DNA from 2 places in the Streptomyces sp. NPDC005302 genome. Region 1 is predicted to be linked to the other one. Evidence: riboswitches for the same ligand, from Rfam matches in the RefSeq annotation. Region 1 holds a riboswitch; the other holds the start of a gene.
The links. A riboswitch is a leader RNA that binds a small molecule or an ion and turns the genes downstream of it on or off. The one in region 1 is predicted to bind glycine.
Positions count from the first base shown of each region.

Region 2: another riboswitch for glycine. It lies ahead of gcvT (glycine cleavage system aminomethyltransferase GcvT); the one in region 1 lies ahead of gcvP (aminomethyl-transferring glycine dehydrogenase).

Region 1 covers NZ_JBEXGN010000022.1:126,957-130,979, reverse strand. Annotated here, with positions in the region: gene ABZT74_RS28050 (DNA polymerase IV) at 1-941, shown strand, start outside; gene ABZT74_RS28045 (PRC-barrel domain-containing protein) at 863-1,234, opposite strand; glycine riboswitch at 1,365-1,460, shown strand; gene gcvP (aminomethyl-transferring glycine dehydrogenase) at 1,638-4,023, shown strand, end outside.
Region 2 covers NZ_JBEXGN010000009.1:40,433-44,455, forward strand. Annotated here, with positions in the region: gene glyA (serine hydroxymethyltransferase) at 1-322, opposite strand, end outside; gene gcvH (glycine cleavage system protein GcvH) at 334-711, opposite strand; gene gcvT (glycine cleavage system aminomethyltransferase GcvT) at 915-2,033, opposite strand; glycine riboswitch at 2,181-2,277, opposite strand; gene ABZT74_RS15655 (AAA family ATPase) at 2,452-3,120, shown strand; gene ABZT74_RS15660 (enhanced serine sensitivity protein SseB) at 3,186-3,962, shown strand.

The sequences.
Region 1 (4,023 bases):
CCGAGGCGGGCGAGGACGAGCTCGTACGGCTGCTGGGCAAGGCGCATGGGCACGCGCTGTTCGCGATGGCGCTGGCGCGCGACGACCGGCCTGTGGTGTCCGACCGGGAGACCAAGTCGGTCTCGGTCGAGGACACCTACGACGTGGACATCCACGACCGGGTCCGCGTCGGCCTGGAGGTGCAGCGGCTCGCGGACCGCTGTGTGCGGCGGCTGCGCGGGGCCGGGCTGTCGGGGCGGACCATCGTGCTGAAGGTGCGCCGGTACGACTTCTCGACGCTGACCCGGTCCGAGACGCTGCGGGGGCCCACGGACGACCCCGCGGTCGTCCAGGAGGCCGCCGCGCGGCTCCTGGAGGGCGTGGACACGACCGGGGGTGTGCGGCTGCTCGGGGTCGGTGTCTCCGGGCTCGCCGACTACACGCAGGAGGACTTGTTCGCGCAGGCCCAGGCGCAGGCGCAGGCCGAGGCGGTGGCAGCGGCGGTGGCAGCGGCGGAGCCGTCGGCGGCGGAGCGGGCCCGGGCGGAGCCGGACACGGGTCCCGCGGGCGGGAAGGAACCGCCCGCGGAGCGGCGGTGGTCCGCGGGGCACGACGTCCGGCATGCCGAGTTCGGGTACGGATGGGTGCAGGGAAGCGGTCTGGGGCGGGTCACGGTGCGGTTCGAGACGCCGTACTCGGAGCCGGGCCGGGTGCGGACCTTCCGGACGGACGATCCGCGACTGGAGCCGGCGGATCCGCTGCCCCTGGTGGAGCGGAGACCCGAGGAGTCCGGGCCGACGCCGGCGGACGTGGAGCCATGGGCGTCAGAGGCAGGGGCGCCGGAGTCCGACCCGGCGGCCCGGGTGGTCCAGGGCCCCGGGGATCAGGTGTCCTCGGATCCGGCGAGCCGGCCGAAGTCACGGTCCGGCGGCGGAGCAGGGGACGCCACGTCGAGCCCGTAGTGGTGGTAGAGCTGGAGCTCCTGCTCGGGGGAGAGGTGCCGGCCGACGCCGAAGTCGGGGGCGTCCTTGATCAGGGCCCGGTCGAAGGGAATGCGCAGGGTCCCCTCGACGACCTCACTGGGTTCCAGGGGAACGAACGCGTCCCTGCTGAACAGGCCGGTGCGTATGGCCGCCCATTCCGGGACCCCGGTCGCGTCGTCGAGGTAGACCTCGTCGATGGTGCCGATCTTGGTGCCCTTGCGGTCGAACGCCTTGCGGCCGATCAGGTTGCGCGGATCGATGTCGGTCTGCACGGTCCCTCCACGTGGTCGCAAACTCATCCGTAAGCAGTACATCCGTAAGCACTACAAAAGAGCACATTCGGGCGGGCGGCCACTCGAAGGCGGGTGTCTTGTCCCCGCTGGTAGGCTGGCCAACGGCTGCTGATCCCGTGCGGGAGAGTCCTCCAGACTTCACCGGAGGCGCCGAAGGAGCAACTCCTCCCCGGAATCTCTCAGGCCCACGTACCGCACGGACGAGGTCACTCTGGAAAGCAGGGCGGGTGTCGATGGCCTCCGCCCTCACCGACGGTGAAAGCCGGGACGTCAGTGGACGGACCGGTGAAGCTCTCAGGTTGAGATGACAGAGGGGGAGGCCGTCGGGGTACCCGTGCCGGGGTACCCCTCGAAGGTCGCGTCAGACCAGGAGGCCTCCGCAATGACCGCCCATCGCATTCCGCTCTCCGAGCTCGAACAGGGAATCCCCTTCGAGCAGCGCCACATCGGGCCCGACTCCGAAGCCCGGGCCAAGATGCTCGCGCAGGTCGGATACGGCTCGCTCGACGAGCTGACGGCCGCCGCGGTGCCGGACGTGATCAAGAACGCCGAGGCGCTGAAGCTGCCGGCCGCGCGCACCGAGTCCGAGGTGCTCGCCGAGCTGCGTTCCCTCGCGGACCGCAACCAGGTGCTCGGCTCGATGATCGGCCTCGGTTACTACGGCACGTTCACGCCGCCCGTGATCCTGCGCAACGTCATGGAGAACCCTGCCTGGTACACGGCGTACACGCCGTACCAGCCGGAGATCTCCCAGGGCCGTCTCGAGGCCCTGCTGAACTTCCAGACCGTCGTCGCCGAGCTGACCGGTCTGCCGACCTCGGGCGCCTCGCTGCTCGACGAGGGCACCGCCGCCGCCGAGGCGATGGCGCTGTCCCGCCGGATGGGCAAGAACAAGAAGGGCCTCTTCCTGGTCGACGCGGACGCGCTGCCGCAGACGATCGCGGTCATCGAGACCCGCGCCGAGCCGACCGGCGTCGAGGTCGTCGTCGCCGACCTCGGCGACGGCATCCCGGCCGACCTGGCCGGGCGCGAGATCAACGGCGTGCTGGTCCAGTACCCGGGCGCCTCCGGTGCCGTACGCGACATCAAGCCGCTGATCGAGCAGGCGCACGCGCTGGGTGCTGTCGTCACCGTCGCCGCCGATCTCCTCGCCCTCACGCTGCTCACCTCGCCCGGCGAGCTCGACGCGGACATCGCCGTCGGCACGACGCAGCGTTTCGGTGTCCCGATGGGCTTCGGCGGACCGCACGCCGGCTACATGGCGGTGCGCGAGAAGTTCGCCCGCAGCCTCCCCGGCCGTCTGGTCGGTGTGTCCGTGGACGCCGACGGGCACAAGGCGTACCGCCTCGCTCTGCAGACGCGTGAGCAGCACATCCGTCGCGAGAAGGCGACGAGCAACATCTGCACGGCCCAGGTGCTCCTCGCCGTGATGGCCGGCATGTACGCCGTCTACCACGGCCCCGACGGCCTGCGGACCATCGCGCGGCGCACCCACCGTTACGCCACGGTTCTGGCCGCCGGGCTCACCGCCGGCGGCGTCGAGGTCGTGCACGGCGCGTACTTCGACACCCTCACCGTGCGGGTCCCGGGCCGCGCCGCCGCCGTCGTGGAGCGTGCCCGCGACCTCGGCGTCAACTTCCACGGCGTGGACGCCGACCACGTGTCGATCTCATGTGACGAGACGACCACGCGCGCGCAGCTCGCGGCCGTGTGGAGCGCGTTCGGTGTCGACGGCGACGTCGAGGCGCTGGACGCGAGCGCGGAGGACACCCTGCCGGCCGCTCAGCTGCGCGGTGACGAGTACCTCGCCCACCCCGTGTTCCACCAGCACCGTTCCGAGACCGCGATGCTGCGTTACCTGCGCAGGCTCTCCGACCGCGACTACGCGCTCGACCGCGGCATGATCCCACTGGGCTCCTGCACGATGAAGCTCAACGCGACCACCGAGATGGAGCCGGTCACCTGGCCCGAGTTCGGGCAGCTGCACCCCTTCGCGCCCGCCGAGCAGGCCCAGGGCTACCTCACGCTCATCCACGAGCTGGAGGACCAGCTCGCCGAGGTCACGGGCTACGACAAGGTGTCGCTGCAGCCCAACGCCGGTTCGCAGGGCGAGCTGGCCGGTCTGCTGGCCGTCCGCGGCTATCACCGCGCCAATGGCGACGACCAGCGCACGATCTGCCTCATCCCCTCCTCCGCGCACGGCACCAACGCCGCGAGCGCCGTGATGGCGGGCATGAAGGTCGTCGTCGTGAAGACGGCCGACGACGGCGAGATCGACGTCGAGGACCTGCGTGCCAAGATCGAGCAGTACCGCGACGAGCTGTCGGTGCTGATGATCACCTACCCCTCGACGCACGGTGTGTTCGAGGAGCACGTCGCCGACATCTGCGCCCAGGTGCACGAGGCCGGCGGCCAGGTCTACGTCGACGGCGCCAACCTCAACGCCCTGGTGGGTCTGGCCAAGCCCGGCCACTTCGGCGGCGACGTCTCGCACCTCAACCTGCACAAGACGTTCTGCATCCCGCACGGCGGCGGCGGTCCCGGCGTCGGCCCGGTCGGCGTCCGCGCGCACCTGGCGCCGTACCTGCCGAACCACCCGCTGCAGCCCGAGGCCGGCCCCGAGACGGGCGTCGGTCCGATTTCCGCCGCGCCCTGGGGCTCGGCGGGCATCCTGCCCATCTCCTGGTCGTACGTCCGGCTGATGGGCGGCGAGGGTCTCAAGCGCGCCACGCAGGTGGCCGTGCTCTCCGCCAACTACATCGCCAAGC
Region 2 (4,023 bases), on a different contig from region 1:
CGAACATCGCGGCGGCGTTGGCCTGGGCGCCCGAGTGCGGCTGCACGTTGGCGTGCTCGGCGCCGAACAGCGCCTTCACCCGGTCGATGGCGATCTGCTCGACGACGTCGACGTGCTCGCAGCCGCCGTAGTAGCGGCGGCCGGGGTAGCCCTCGGCGTACTTGTTCGTCAGGACCGAGCCCTGGGCCTCCATGACCGCGACCGGAGCGAAGTTCTCCGAGGCGATCATCTCCAGGGTGGACTGCTGGCGGTGCAGCTCGGCGTCGACGGCGGCCGCGACGTCCGGGTCCAGCTCGTGCAGGGGGGTGTTCAGAAGCGACATGCGGGGACTCCTCAGCCGGCGGTGAAGGCGGCGTACTCGTCGGCGGACATCAGGTCCTCGGGCTCGTCGGCGACGCGGACCTTGAACAGCCAGCCGCCCTCGAAGGGGGCCGAGTTCACCAGCGACGGGTCGTCCACCACGTCCTGGTTCGCCTCGACGACCTCGCCGCCCACGGGGGAGTACAGGTCGCTGACCGACTTGGTCGACTCCAGCTCGCCGCAGGACTCGCCCGCGGTCACCGTTTCACCGACCTCGGGAAGCTGGGCGTAGACGACATCGCCGAGCGCGTTGGCCGCGAACTCGGTGATGCCCACGGTCGCGACGCCGTCCTCGGCGACGGACAGCCACTCGTGCTCCTTGCTGTAGCGGAGCTGCTGGGGGTTGCTCATGGCCTGAATTCTCCTGTACGCGGGGGAGTGCTGATGAAAGGGGGAGTCGGTCGTCCGGACGAGCCCGCCCGGGAGTGCCGTCGGTGCCCGCCGGGCCGGGTGGCCCGTGGTCCGTTGCGGCCCGTCATGTGCGGCCCGCACGGCCGACCGGTGTCACGGCCCGCCGGTGCGGACCGGTGTCACGGCCCACGTGCGGACCAGTGTCACTTCCGGCGCTTGTAGAAGGGCAGCGCCACGACCTCGTAGGGCTCGTGGGTGCCCCGGATGTCCACACCGACACCGGTGCTGCCCGGCGCGGCGTGCGCGGCGTCGACGTACGCCATCGCGATCGGCTTGCCCAGCGTGGGCGAGGGGGCGCCGGAGGTGATCTCGCCGACGACCTGTCCGCCGGCGACGACCGGGTACCCGGCGCGCGGCACGCGACGCCCCTCGGCGATCAGGCCGACCAGGACCCGCGGCGGGTTCTGCTCGGCACGCTCGGCGGCCTCCTGGAGCGCGGCGCGGCCCACGAAGTCGCCCTCCTTCTCGAACTTCACGACCCGCCCGAGGCCGGCGTCGAAGGGGGTCAGCGAGGTGGTCAGCTCGTGCCCGTACAGCGGCATGCCCGCCTCCAGGCGCAGCGTGTCGCGGCAGGACAGACCGCACGGGATGAGTCCGACGGGAGTGCCCGCGTCGGTCAGCGCCTGCCACACCTTCTCGGCGTCGGCGGGCGCGACGAACAGCTCGAAACCGTCCTCGCCCGTGTAGCCGGTACGGGCGATCAGCGCCGGGACGCCGGCGACGGTGCCCGGCAGACCCGCGTAGTACTTCAGGCCGTCCAGGTCCGCGTCGGTCAGCGACGCGAGGATGCCGGGGGACTCGGGGCCCTGCACGGCGATCAGTGCGTACGCGTCACGGTCGTCGCGCACGACCGCGTCGAAACCGGCGGAGCGCCCGGTCAGCGCGTCCAGCACGACCTGGGCGTTGGAGGCGTTCGCCACCACCATGAACTCGTGCTCGGCCAGCCGGTAGACGATCAGGTCGTCCAGGATGCCGCCGTCCTCCTGGCAGATCATCGTGTAGCGGGCGCGGCCCACGCCCACGGTGGCGATGTTGCCGACCAGCGCGAAGGCGAGGAGTTCGGCCGCCTGCGGGCCGGTGACGGTGATCTCGCCCATGTGCGAGAGGTCGAAGAGCCCGGCCTTCGTGCGGACGGCGAGGTGCTCGTCGCGCTCCGAGCCGTAGCGCAGCGGCATGTCCCAGCCGGCGAAGTCGGTCATCGTCGCGCCCAGCGAGCGGTGCAGGGCGTCGAGCGCGGTGAGACGGGGGGTGTTGCTGCTCATCGGTGGGGCTCCCAAGGCATGACGGCGAGGTCGTTCCTCCCCATCTGTCATCGGAACCTGAGAGGTTCATCACGACCCCGCGAAACGGTGGTCCTGATTTGCACCTTGGGTGGAGCCACCGGAGAGCGGCCCGCTTTTCAGATGTGCCTCGCCCGCGCGGTAACGGGGCCTGAGAGATTCAAGGGAGGGACTTGCTCCTTCGGCGCCCGGGTACACGTACCCAGGACTCTCCCGCGCGGATTCAAGCGGCCGGTATGCAGTTGGCGCGGCCATCATTGCACGCCCCGTCCGATCAGGGCAGTCCGCATCTGTAACCGTGCTGTGGCAGTCCGCTCACCGAAACGGGAAGCGCCGCGCATTACCTTCTCTTTACACTCGACGGGGATGGGACTCCACATCCAAGGGGAGGACGGCCACGGTGAACAGGACCACGGTGTACGCGACGACCTCGGGTCTCGCGCTGCCCGAGCAGCCAGGCGCACCGGCCCGGGAGGCGTGCGGCCCGTTCCCGGCGGCCGTCGTCCGGGATCTCAGGGACCGCGCGGGGCACAGCCCGCACGGCCTGCGCTTCGGCACCCGCGACCTCGTCGTGGTCACCGGACTGCCCGGCAGCGGCAAGTCGACGCTGATGCGCCGGGCCGTCGAGGGCGAGCGCGTCGACTCGCAGGACACCCGCGACCGCTGGGACGGCCGGATGGCCCGACTGCTGCCGTACGCGGTGTACCGCCCCTTGGTCCGCCTCGCGCACTACGCCGGGCTGCGCCGGGCGCTGCGCGGAGCGGGCGGAGTCGTCGTGCACGACTGCGGCACCCAGGCCTGGGTGCGCCGCTGGCTCGCCCGGGAGGCCCGCCGCCGGGGCGGCGCACTGCACCTGGTGCTGCTCGACGTCGCGGCGGACACCGCGCTGGACGGCCAGCGCGCGCGGGGCCGGGGCGTCTCGCGCTACGCGTTCGCGCGCCACCGCGGCGCGGTCGCCCGGCTGTTGCGTTCCGTGGAGCGCGGGAACCTTCCCGAGGGGTGCGGCTCAGCGGTCCTTCTCGACCGGGAGGCGGCGGACGTGCTGCGCAGGATCGACTTCGGCCACTGACCGGCCGGAGCGTCCCATTAACCTTTCCAGCCGGAACAGTGGTTCGAAGCAGGCGGTAGAGACAGATGGACTTCCCGGCACAGGCACACCCCCATCCGCACGGCGGCTGGCCCGGCAACGAGCTGGAGGAGGTGCTGTCCGCGGCCCTCGGTATGGGCGGAGCGGCTTCGGCCGGCGCCCGCATCGTCGAGGTGCTCGGCCGCAGCTTCGTCTGGGTGCCGCTGCCCAGCGGCGGCGGCCCCGACAGCGGCCCGCTCGATCTGCCGACGATGGAGCTCGAAGGACAGGTGTACGTGCCCGTCTTCAGCTCCGAGGAGCAGTTCCGGCAGGTCACCGGCGGCCACATGGCGTTCACCATCGCGCCCGCCGCGGAGTTCGCGCGCGGACTCCCGCCACAGGTCGGTATCGCGGTGAACCCGGACGGCGTGGTCGGTGTGCCCCTGCCGCCGATCGCCGTCGCCGAGCTGTGCCGGGCCGGACGGACCGCGCTGGACGGACCGGCGAGCGGCGGCAGGGTGCGGCTGTTCGAGCCCGACTGGCAGGAGGATCCGGTGGACTTCCTCGCCGCGGCCTCGGCGGAGTTCGCCGGGACCGGCGTCGTCGTGAGCGCCCGCCGCTGTCTGGCCAGCATCGAGGGCGACGCCCCGGTCATGTTCGTCGGCGTCGAACTCTCCCTGTGGGAGGGCGAGGCCCGCACCCTCCCGCTCGACGCCCTCGGCCGGGCCCTCGGCCGCGTCCCGATGAACATCCCGGTGAACCTGGTGCTGCTCGACGTCACACAGGACCCGGTGGGCGACTGGATGCGCGCCCAGGTCCGGCCCTTCTACCAGGCAGGTCACTGAACGGCCGCCCGCCGCCCGGCCGTCGCGCGGCGCCTTCCCGGTCGTCCGGCGGCACCCGTTC